3 regions of the Halomonas sp. TG39a genome follow, and region 1 is predicted to be linked to each of the others. Evidence: riboswitches for the same ligand, from Rfam matches in the RefSeq annotation. Region 1 holds a riboswitch; each other region holds the start of a gene.

The links. A riboswitch is a leader RNA that binds a small molecule or an ion and turns the genes downstream of it on or off. The one in region 1 is predicted to bind thiamine pyrophosphate.
Region 2: it holds a riboswitch for thiamine pyrophosphate, as region 1 does, so the genes downstream of both, tenA (thiaminase II) here and thiM (hydroxyethylthiazole kinase) in region 1, are expected to answer to the same signal.
Region 3: it holds a riboswitch for thiamine pyrophosphate, as region 1 does, so the genes downstream of both, U738_RS20015 (sodium:solute symporter family transporter) here and thiM (hydroxyethylthiazole kinase) in region 1, are expected to answer to the same signal.

The regions. Positions count from the first base shown of each region.
Region 1 covers NZ_JQLV01000001.1:3,819,628-3,823,559, reverse strand. The annotation lists gene U738_RS17235 (cupin domain-containing protein) at 1-329, shown strand, start outside; gene U738_RS17230 (DUF6164 family protein) at 326-694, opposite strand; gene gloA (lactoylglutathione lyase) at 704-1,240, opposite strand; gene U738_RS17220 (hypothetical protein) at 1,477-1,821, shown strand; TPP riboswitch at 1,876-1,974, shown strand; gene thiM (hydroxyethylthiazole kinase) at 1,998-2,807, shown strand; gene thiE (thiamine phosphate synthase) at 2,797-3,429, shown strand; gene U738_RS17205 (LysR family transcriptional regulator) at 3,426-3,932, shown strand, end outside.
Region 2 covers NZ_JQLV01000001.1:773,196-777,127, reverse strand. The annotation lists gene U738_RS03350 (NADP-dependent oxidoreductase) at 1-413, shown strand, start outside; gene U738_RS03345 (putative quinol monooxygenase) at 474-776, shown strand; TPP riboswitch at 1,066-1,227, shown strand; gene tenA (thiaminase II) at 1,306-1,989, shown strand; gene thiC (phosphomethylpyrimidine synthase ThiC) at 2,022-3,911, shown strand.
Region 3 covers NZ_JQLV01000002.1:399,037-402,968, reverse strand. The annotation lists gene U738_RS20030 (CoA-acylating methylmalonate-semialdehyde dehydrogenase) at 1-659, shown strand, start outside; gene U738_RS20025 (hypothetical protein) at 730-1,422, opposite strand; gene U738_RS20020 (peroxidase-related enzyme) at 1,603-2,205, shown strand; TPP riboswitch at 2,282-2,389, shown strand; gene U738_RS20015 (sodium:solute symporter family transporter) at 2,379-3,752, shown strand; gene U738_RS20010 (sensor domain-containing diguanylate cyclase) at 3,824-3,932, shown strand, end outside.

The sequences.
Region 1 (3,932 bases):
ACCCCAACGACACGCTCCAACTGGCGGTACCTGCCCACCGGTTGCCCTGGCAGCCAGACCGGCGCCCGCGCATCGCCTACAAAATGCTGCACACTTACAAGCAGGAACGTACCAGCCTGGAACGCTGGTCGGCGGGCACTTCCATTGCCTACCCCACGCTGCTGGGCGGTCTGGAGTTTTTGGTTCTGGAAGGCACGCTGAGCGATGGAGAGCAAAGCTACACGGCGGGCACCTGGTGCCGCTACCCCAGCGGTGCGGCACCGGCATTAACCGCCGGTGATGATGGTGTGATGATGTACCTCAAGCGCGGCCACCTGCCAGCAGCTTAGGCCCGCGACAGCCCCAGGAACGGCAAAAGCGTGAGGGCGACAATCAGCGTCACCGCTAATAGCACCAGCACTACCTGCAGGGGGTGGGCTGCTAGGCGTTTCCATAGCGTCATCTGCTCGCCCCGCTCAACCACCGCCTGATGTTCCCGTTGGACACGCTCCAGGCGCTCCGCCTGATAGGCCTCTAACGCCGCGATGGCTGCGTCGTGCTGATGCGGGTTGCGCAGCCAAATAGCATCGACCCCCAGGCGGAAAAACCCCGCCTGGGTTTCGTAGGTATCAAAGCCATGGGCGGCCAGCAGGTCACGCACCTCCATGGCTTCTTCGTCGGTAACGTGGCGCAGCCGGAACAGTAGTTCAGCCATTGGCGTGCCTCAAGAGTCGCTCTTCCCCACCATCAGGTCTGCCTGAATCACTTCGATCCAGTAGCCGTCCGGGTCTTTAACGAAGATAACATCTTTCATCTTGCCCTGATCGGCGCGTTTCACAAAGGTGACATCATGCTGGTCAAACCACGCTTGAGCCGCCGCTAAATCCGGCACGTTAAAGCAGATATGCCCGAAGCCTTGGGGTTCGGCGTTACCATCGTGGTAGGCAAAGTCATCCTTGTCTTCGGTGCCCCAATTGTGGGTCAGCTCCAGCAGCCCTTTCTGGCTGAAGGTCCAGGCGGTACGCGCTTGCGCATCTTCCGGCACGCTGTCGCTGGGCTCCAAGCTAGCCAGGAAATACAGCGAGAACTGCATCTCTTCAAAATCCAGCCGCCGCATTACCTGCATGCCAAACACGTTTGAGTAGAATGCCAACGCGCGCTCAGGGTCTTTCACCCGCAGCATGGTGTGGTTTAAGCGAAACCCTTGGGTTTGGGGTGGGGTGGCGACGACGCCGGGGTGCTGCTCGCCTTGAAAACTCATTTCGCCCTCCTGTCGTTGATGTCGATCATTGCACCTTACATACCGCTTACCATGGGGTCTTTAGGGTCATAATACCAGCCCTTACAAGTACATAGGCAGCGTCGTATTACGCTATCCATAAGCGTACTGGCAATCATAAACAAAACCCCTACACTTATTATTCATAAGCTTTACAAAAAGCAGTTCCTGCCACATGAGCGACGCTTCACATTGACGGCGCCGTCCAGGAGTTTTCCATGAGTTCGATTGATATGACGCTGGGTGACCAGTTGACGCTAAAGCAACTTTCTAATGCCTTGCACAACGGCTTTTCGCCGATTGTGGAGGTTGAATCCATGGATGGCATCTACAAAGTGCGTTTTCATCACGCCAACGGCGTGTCTGACCTGAGCGACAACAAGGGCCATGTCAGCACTTTTTTGGGCACGGGCGAGATACGCGACACCCTAGGTCAACTGGGCCTGACCCACGGCGTACTGACCTTCGCTGACCAGTGCGGCGACGAGATGATCGGGGTAGAGGGGAAAGCCATAACGCCTGACGAAATGCTCACCTACGGTACACGTATTTCGTTTCGCTAGAGGGCCATCGTCCGCATTCGGGGCTTTACAGGGCTACTCCAGGCAAGGATAGTAATCATTCGACAGGGGCGCCCTCCGTTACCGGCGGGCTGAGAAGCACCCTTTGAACCTGAACCGGATAACACCGGCGTAGGGAGTCGTGGTAACGCTTACCACCTCCCTGCCGGGAGGATGCTATGACCCTACGCCCGCTTGGCGATTACCTAGAGACGCTGCGCGCAGTGACACCTCTGGTTCACTGCATAACCAACTATGTGGCCATGAACAGCACTGCCAACCTGCTGCTCGCCACCGGCGCGTCGCCCGCCATGCTGCATGCGCCTGAAGAAGTCGCCGAGTTTACGGCTATTTCCGCGGGGCTTTCGATCAATATTGGCACGATCTCCTCCCACTGGGCCGATGCGATGCTGACCGCCACAGCGACTGCCGATCAACACGCAATTCCTTGGGTATTGGATCCCGTCGCCGTTGGCGCCACGCGCTATCGCCAAACGCTGTGCGCGAAACTGCTCGCCGCTAAACCCAGCGTGATTCGTGGCAACGCGTCAGAAATTCTTACCCTTAACGGTTTAGCCAGCCAAGGGCGCGGCGTGGATGCTACCGCCGCCACCGACCAAGCCGTAGATGCAGCGGTAGCATTAGCGCAAAAACACGGCTGTATTGTCGCGATGACCGGCGAAAGTGATTGGGTAACGGACGGTGCGCAACACTACCGTATTAACGGTGGTCACCCGTTGATGCCCCGTGTAACAACGCTGGGCTGTGGGCTGAGCGCACTAGTGGCGGGATTTGTGGCTGCCAATCGCGATGCCCTACTGGGCGCAACGGCAGCCGCGCTGGCCTGCTTTGCCGTCGCTGGTGAGCGGGCGGGCAGCAGCGCCCAGGGGCCTGGAAGCTTCCAGGTCGCACTGTTGGATGCGCTCTATCAACTCACCCCTGACGACCTCACCACCCATGCCCAGTTGGAGGCTATCCATGCCGTTTGATCTATCGCTTTATTTAGTCACCGACGCTGCGCTGTGCGACGCCATTGGCTTGGAGCAGACGGTTGAGGCAGCGGTACGAGGCGGCGTCACCATCGTGCAGCTGCGTGATAAGCACGCCAGCGATGAACAGATGATAGCCCAAGCCAAACGGCTTAAAGCGGTGCTGGCGGGTACCGGTGTGCCGCTGATCATTAATGACCGTTTACAGGTGGCGCTGGAAAGCCAAGCGGATGGCCTGCATGTTGGCCAGAGCGACGCTGCCGTTCAAGAGGCGCGTCGGTTGTTAGGTGAGCAGGCGATTATTGGCCTGTCGATCAACACCCTCGCCCAGCTAGAAGCTGCACCGGTGGAGTTACTCGATTATGTGGGTATTGGCCCGGTGTTTGCTACCGTGAGTAAGCAGGATCATGCCCAGCCCATCGGCTTTGGCGGCCTGGCGTCGTTGGTCAAGGCGTGCCCGCTGCCCAGCGTGGCCATTGGCGGGCTGAAAGCCAACCATGCGATTAGCGTGCAGCGCGCGGGAGCGAACGGCCTAGCGGTGATCTCGGCCATTTGTGGCCAACCCGACCCCTACCAGGCGGCACGGACATTTCAGGTTTTCCAAGCTGTTTCGGCGTCATGAACCAGTTAGAGCACATCGTCGCTTTTGTGCGGGTAGCCGAGCTGGGTAGCTATACCCGGGCTGCCGAAGCGCTGGATATTTCGCGCACCCGCGTATCCCGCCAGGTCATGGCGCTGGAAGAGACACTGGGTGCGCGACTGATACAGCGCACTACGCGACGGCTGCATCTCACGGAAGCCGGGGAGCGCTATTTAGCCCGCGCCCAAGGGGTGCTGCAAGCGCTCGATGAAGCCGCCGCCGAAGTAGGCCAAGGCACCAGCGATGTGCGTGGACGGCTACGCGTGAATGGGCCAATGAGTTTTGGCACTCGCTACCTGGCGCCTCTCGTTGCCCAATTTATGCAGACCCATCCAGCGCTTGAAGTGCGATTGGATCTGAACGACCGCCGCGTTGATCTGTTGGAAGAGGGGTATGATGTCGCCATTCGTATCGGCAGCTTGCCTGATTCAAGTTTAGTGGCACGCCGCCTAACCCGTTGCCGCCTGCTGTTTTGCGCATCACCT
Region 2 (3,932 bases), 3.0 Mb from region 1:
CTTCAGGTAAGCATGAAGAGCTTCTTCGCGAGCTGGGTGCTGACGACTTCATTGATTACACCAAGGCAGCCGCCGAAACGGTCGCACATGACGTGGATCTGGTGCTTGACGCTGTGGGTGGCCCGAACATAGAACGCTTCCTCAGCATTATTAAACCAGGCGGCTCGCTCTTTCTGGTCAACCCCTTGGGCTTTTCTGCCAGGGATGAAGCCGACAGGCTAGGGATTACGGTTTCCTCACTACAGGTGCACTCAAACGGAATGCTGCTGGCGCAGGTCGGTCGCTTGCTCGACGACCGTACCATTCGGATCGTTATCGACAGTACCTATTCGTTGGCAGAAGCATCGGCTGCGCATCAGAGAGCTATGCAAGGCGGCGTTCAAGGTAAGGTCGTGCTTGTCGTTAAACAGTAAATTGTTGCCGCCAATCACAGCAATTCCTTGCTCCAGCGGCGGTATTATGAGGAATAAAACATGCTCATCGTTACCGGATATTTATACGTCGCCCCGGCTGAATTAGCGCGATTTATGACCCACCTAAAAGTACTTGCCGCCACCACGCGGCGGCGTGGTGGAAACATTTCTTATGACGCTGCGGTGGATGACGCGGACGCCGGACGATTGATAGTTTCGGAGCGCTGGGTTGATCAAGCCGCACTGACTGCCCACCTAAACGCCGACAAGACCGTACAGTTTGTCCATCAATGGAGCGGGAGGATGCGCGCTGATATCCGCAAGTACGATGCATTGAATGAACGTGGCCTCAGGGAGGATTAGAAACTCTGTAAACAAAGCCTTCGCGCATAGCTGGACTATATCCGTTACACCTGTGAAGCAGCCCGACTAAGAAGTGTTTGTGGTGCATTGCAGCTCGTTAAGCAAATTTAACGAACCTCTTCTCCGATGTCGCAAGCGCGCTCCAGTCCGCCTTCTGCAGCCATAGGGCTAGGCGCTATAGCCTCAGCATAGCGACGGCCTACCACTATCACATCAACTTCCACCTTTACCCAAGAGCAATAGCCAGCCCCTTGCATCTCCCCCGCCCGCCTCCTACACTCCACCAACGAACAGCTTGACGGGGTGCCGGTGAAATCCGGCTGAGATGGCGCAGGGCGTAGCAATTAATGCTGCCGAGCGCTGGTCCCGCTGAACCTGATCCGGCTAATGCGCTGCTACTTACACAAGTCGCAGCGCGGGTACCGGCGTAGGGATCAAGCGATGGCCACGGCTTCATTTCACGCCACCTTCCGCGCCATTTCCTCGATCTTATTCGCCCACCCCCCGGATCATTACCACCGGAGGCATCATGGGCTACCGCTTTACTGATCTCACCACCGCCTGCCAGCAAGATTGGCGCGCCTATATTGAGCACGATTTCGTGCGTCAGTTGGGCAATGCCACGCTGCCTGAGGCGTCGTTTCGACACTATTTAAAGCAGGACTACCTGTTTTTGATTCACTTCGCCCGCGCCTATGCGCTGGCTGTCTATAAAAGCCCCACCCTTGCCGATCTTCGCCAGGCCCATGAAGGCTTGAAAGCCATTGTGGATGTGGAGTTGGGCCTGCACGTGGGCTTTTGTCAGGAGTGGGCGATTTCCGAGCAAGAGCTGGCCGAACTCCCCGAAGCCAGGGCCACCTTGGCTTACACCCGCTATGTTTTGGATACCGGAAACCGCGGCGACCTGCTGGATTTGCACGTGGCGCTGGCCCCCTGCCTGGTCGGCTACGGCGAAATTGCCAACTGGCTGAACGACCAGCCTTCTACCCTGCGCGGAGCGCAAAACCCTTTTGATGCCTGGATTGCCATGTACGAAGGCGAGGAGTTTCAGGCAGCCATGCAGGCTGAGCTTGAGTGGCTCAATGCCCGCCTTGCCGATGTGTCGCCCGCCCGCTTTGCCGAACTGAGCAAAATCTTCCGCGACGCCACCCGCCTGGAAATCGATTTCTGGCAGATGGGCTTAGCGCTGATAGACGCAGACCCCACTCACTAACCCTGCAAAACAACAATCGTAAGGAGACCGTAATGAGCAAAACCAGCCATTTTTTAGCCGAAACCGCCCAGGTCGATGCCGCCGCCATTGCGCCGCTGCCCGGTTCACGTAAGGTATATATCGAAGGTTCGCGCCCGGATATCCGTGTGCCGTTCCGGGAAATTTCACTGTCACCGACCAAAACCACCGGCATTGATGAAGAGAACCCACCGCTGCTGGTCTACGATACTTCCGGCCCCTACACCGACCCTGACGCCAAGATTGACCTACGCCGTGGCCTACCGGCACTGCGCCGGGTCTGGATTGAAGAGCGTGACGATACCGAATTTCTATCAGGCCCCACGTCTGATTACGGCAACCGCCGCGCCAACGACCCGACGCTTGCCCAGCTGCGCTTTGATCTAACCCGCACACCACGCCGAGCAAAACCGGGCAAGAACGTGACCCAGCTGCACTACGCCCGCCAGGGCATTATCACCCCGGAAATGGAGTTTATCGCCTTGCGCGAAAACCAGCGCCGTCAAGCGCTGGGTACCGCTGAAGTAGAGCGCATTCTGGGCCATCAGCACAAAGGCCAGAGCTTTGGCGCCAGCCTGCCCGAAGAGATCACCCCCGAGTTTGTGCGCGATGAAGTGGCCCGCGGGCGGGCGATTATTCCCAATAACATCAACCACCCAGAAAGCGAGCCGATGATTATTGGCCGTAATTTCCTGGTCAAAATTAACGGTAATCTGGGTAACTCGGCGGTGACTTCTTCTATCGAAGAAGAGGTGGATAAGATGACCTGGGGCATCCGCTGGGGCGCGGACACCATCATGGATCTCTCCACTGGGCAGAACATCCACGAAACCCGCGAGTGGATACTGCGCAACTCGCCGGTGCCGATTGGCACGGTGCCTATCTATCAGGCGCTGGAGAAGGTCAAAGGCGTGGCCGAAGACCTCACCTGGGAAGTGTTTCGCGATACGCTGATCGAGCAGGCCGAACAGGGGGTGGACTACTTCACCATTCACGCGGGCGTACTGCTACGCTATGTGCCGCTCACCGCTAAGCGGGTCACCGGTATTGTTAGCCGCGGCGGCTCAATCATGGCCAAGTGGTGTTTGTACCATCACCAGGAGAGCTTCCTGTACACCCACTTCGAAGAGATCTGCGAGATCTGCAAGCAGTACGATGTGGCGTTCTCCCTCGGCGATGGCCTGCGCCCCGGCTCAGTGGCTGATGCCAACGATGAAGCGCAAATGGCGGAGCTAAAAACCTTGGGCGAGCTGACCCATATCGCCTGGAAGCACGATGTGCAGGTGATGATCGAAGGCCCCGGCCACGTGCCCATGCACCTGGTGAAAGAGAACATGGATAAGCAGTTGGAATACTGCGACGAAGCGCCCTTCTATACATTAGGGCCGCTGGTAACGGATATTGCCCCCGGCTATGACCACATTACTTCTGGCATTGGGGCGGCGATGATCGGCTGGTTTGGCTGCGCCATGCTCTGCTACGTCACCCCCAAAGAGCATCTGGGCCTGCCCAATAAAGACGACGTCAAAACCGGCATCATTACCTACAAGATTGCTGCCCACGCGGCGGATTTGGCCAAAGGCCACCCGGCGGCGCAGCGGCGCGATAATGCGCTATCCAAGGCGCGCTTCGAGTTCCGCTGGGAAGACCAGTTCAACTTGGGGTTGGATCCGGATACGGCCCGCGAATACCACGACGAAACCCTGCCCAAGGATTCCGCAAAAGTGGCCCACTTCTGCTCCATGTGCGGGCCGAAGTTCTGCTCCATGAAGATCAGCCAGGAGGTGCGTGACTATGCTAATGAGCACGGGCTAAACGGCGATCAGGAAGCGGTTATGAAGGGCATGGAAGAGCAGGCGGAGAAGTTTCGCCAGAAAGGTAGCGAGCTGTATCAGGAGGTGTAGGCCTACTTAACAGCTTCGCTG
Region 3 (3,932 bases), on a different contig from region 1:
AACGCTGCATGGCAAACTCTGTGGTGGTGCTGGTGGGCGAGGCGCGTGAGTGGCTGAGCGATATCGTTGATGCGGCGCGTGAAATGAAAGTCGGCCCGGGCACCCAACGCGATGCGGATTTAGGCCCGCTGGTATCACCAGCTGCTCGTGACCGCGTGCTGCGTTTAATCGATGCGGGGGAGCAAGAGGGTGCCAAACTGATGGTCGATGGGCGCAATGTTCAGGTGGAGGGTTATCCCAACGGCAATTTTGTCGGGCCGACTCTGTTTGCTGACGTAAAGGCGGATATGACCATTTACCGGGAAGAGATTTTTGGTCCCGTGCTGTGCGTGGTGAGTGTTGAAACGCTGGATGAGGCGATTGCCTTTATCAATGCCAACCCTAACGGCAACGGTACCTCTATCTTTACAAACTCGGGTTGGGTAGCGCGCCGCTTTGAAACCGATATAGACGTTGGCCAAATTGGTATCAACGTGCCAATTCCGGTGCCGGTTGCCTATTTCAGTTTCACCGGCTCGCGGGCTTCGAAACTAGGTGATTTAGGCCCTAACGGTAAGCAGGCGATCGCGTTCTGGACACAAACCAAAACGGTGACGGCACGTTGGTTTGAGCCGGAAAACGTATCCAGCGGTATCAACAGCACCATTTCGCTTGGCTAATTGAAGCGATTTTAACTGCCGCACATCGGCCCGGCTTTACGCGGGGCCGATGAACCCGATGGCGCAGGGCTTAAAAGTTATCAAACAGAGGCAAGCTCTCTTCAAGCAACTGCTCGATCGGGTCAAGCTGACTTTCGTGTAAAACTAACAGTGACTGCCCGTGCATAAATTCATTAGCGGGAGGCACCAGAAGCGCAAACTCTCCCTCTTCAAGGTGAAACTCATGTATTTCGCGCATACCCAGTGGTGTCATGCATTGAGAGCAGCGATAGTTGTCATCTTCACTGTAAATAAGGCGATGATACATTTTAAACAACGTATAGAGGGCTAAGCCGCCTTCAAACGCAGGCCAGCGCGCTGGGGTCTCGCGAATTTCGCTGGAGAGGTCTTGGCCCTCGGCTTCGGCGCCTGCAATCGCATCGGCTAGCGGGGCAGCAAGAATGGCATCTTTGTCGGCAGGTAGCGGCGTGTTGTGCTTAGAGGCGTGTTCAAAATCTTTCACCGCGCGCTTAAAGTCAGCCACCCCACCGAGAGGGTAGTCGACATGCTGGAGGTCTTCGGGTTCAAAGCCGCCGTTTTCCCAGCCATGGATAACGCGTAGGGTCATTTGACCACGTGTCATTGGGCGGGCAAGTAACATATGCAACATGATACGAATATGCAGCTGACGCTCATCGGTATCATTTTCAAATGCTCGGTAAGGGTCAGCAAACAGCTCGTTTAGACGACCGGGTGTATGTTCCTTGGCTTCGTTATGGCTCATAGCGGTTTCCCTTTGAACGAGCTATTTATATTTTTAGGAGGAGGTCGCAATTCTGCTTAGGTTAGTAAGCCAGTATGGCGAGAGAAGCAACTAAATAAAAGTCTCTTCATTTAGCTTTTTGTTATCCATCGGCTAAACCGTTTTTACCAGATATTTAAATTTAACAATAAAGAGGTGAGTATGTCTGCATCGTTGAGTCGTTTTAATGTACCTGAAACATTGGATGGCCTGCCGGAAGATATTCGCAGTACCATTTTGGCCGTGCAGGAAAAAGCCGGGTTTGTGCCCAATGTCTTTCTGATGCTGGCCCATCGCCCCGCTGAGTTCCGAGCTTTCTTTGCCTATCACGATGCGTTGATGGAGCGCGAATCGGACACCCTAACCAACGTTGAGAAAGAGATGATTGTGGTCGCTACCAGTGCGCGTAACCGCTGCTTATATTGTGTGGTCGCTCACGGAGCATTGGTGCGTATTTACAGTAAAAACCCGCTGCTCGCAGATCAAGTGGCGATCAACCATCGCGTGGCGCCGATTAGTGAGCGCCACCGGGTGATGCTCGATTTCGCCATGCACTGTGCTGTTGATGTCGGTGAAATGACCGATGAGTGGTTCACGCGCTTACTGGAAGTGGGCTTTAGCCAAGAGGACTGCTGGGATATAGGCGCCATAGCGGCATTTTTTGGTTTGTCGAATCGGTTGGTTACATTGGCGGGCACGCCGCCTAATGAGGAGTTTTACTTAATGGGGCGTGTGCCTCGCTCAAGTGCGACCATTACACCTTAAACTTTACTAAGCTGTGATTCTGATTGAGAATAGTTCCTGAATCAGTGTTAACACCGTTCTTAAGCGTACCTACATTCACTGTCGCCAGGGGAGCCCCTACTCAAAAGGGCTGAGATGCGCACTGCGCAGACCCTGGAACCTGATCCGGTTAGTACCGGCGGAGGAAGCGCGACATGCTTTACCTGACGTCAGCCGTGCTTGGCGCGGCGCTGTGCTGCTTTGCTTTTTTAGGCCTACGTGCTCGCTGGGTGGATGGTTCACTTGACGACTACGTCACCGCCCGCAACTCGCAAACGGCTTCTACCCTGGGGCTCTCCTTTCTTGCTTCCGGTATGGGCGCATGGATACTCTTTGCGCCCCCCGAAATAGGCGCCTTTGTCGGCCCGCTAGCCCTTGCTGGCTATGCGCTAGGCTCTGCATTGCCATTTATTGTCTTGGGACTGTATGGGCCGAAGATTCGCCGTGCGTTGCCGGAGGGGCGCAGTATCGCCGAGTTTGCTGAAGCGTGCTATGGCCCTGGTGTACGGCGCTGGGTAACCCTGGTCTCCATCGCCTATATGGCGTGTTTTTTAGCCGCTGAACTCACCGCCATTGGGGCCATCACCGCGCTGCTTTCCGATGTGCCGCCCGCGCTGGTGATTATTGGTGTGGCGCTTACCACGCTGATTTATACCGCGGCGGGCGGGCTGCGTGCCAGCCTTGCCACTGACCGTTGGCAGGCGTGGCTGTTGCTGGTGCTGCTGTGTGTGGTGGGTGGCATGGCCCTATGGCGGTTGCCCTCTATACCCAGTGAGGCTGCACTCCCGTCTATTCCTATCACCAGTGCGCTCAGCGTAGCGTTAACGCTAGTGATCGCGGTCACCGCCGCTAACCTTTTCCACCAAGGCTATTGGCAGCGAGTATGGGCCGCTCAAGATAATCAAAGCTTGGGGCGCGGCGCCTGGTTAGGCGGCGCGATGACAGTCGTGGTAGTGATGGTGATTGGCGGTCTAGGCGTGTTGGCAGCGATGAGCGGTGTGCCGCTCGGCGAGCCCCCAATGCCATTTTTTGCTCTGTTAAGTGAAGCCCCCGTTTGGCTGACGTTACCTGCCTTGGTGTTGGCGGTGACCTTAGTGGCCTCCAGCGTTGATACACTTCAAAATGGTATTGCTTCGCTCGTGGTGGCACGCAGCGAGCAGCAGGGCGTTTCGCTGGTGGCTGCCCGCTGGGTGACGGTCGTCGTGATGATCCCGGTGGTAGTGATTGCCTTGCAGGGCCTGTCGGTACTGCGGCTATTCTTGATTGCTGACTTGCTGTGTGCCGCTATTGTGGTGCCTGTGCTGCTCGGCTTATGGCAACGCATGACGCCGATGGCGGCCATTATGGGTGGTGTCGCCGGTTTGCTGGGGGCCATTTTGCCTGGTTGGTTAAGCCAAGGAAGCCTGGTGGCCGGGGTAGTGGGCGCCAGTTTTCCGGGTAGTATCCCTACCTTGGGGCCGTTCGTTGGTGCGTTAATCGCCTCAACGCTCACAAGTGTACTACTCGCATGTTTAACCAAGAAACAGTGAGTGTTGGGCAGTAAAAGGCTGATCGCGTTATGCTGGTAGCTACACACCTACCCTGAATGGGTGACATAACAATGAGCTACCCTACAGCATCGAATGAAGAGGCGAGATTAGCCGCTCTTTACGAGCTTGACCTACTTGATACACCTGATGAACCTGCGTTTGATCGCGTCACCCGGCTGG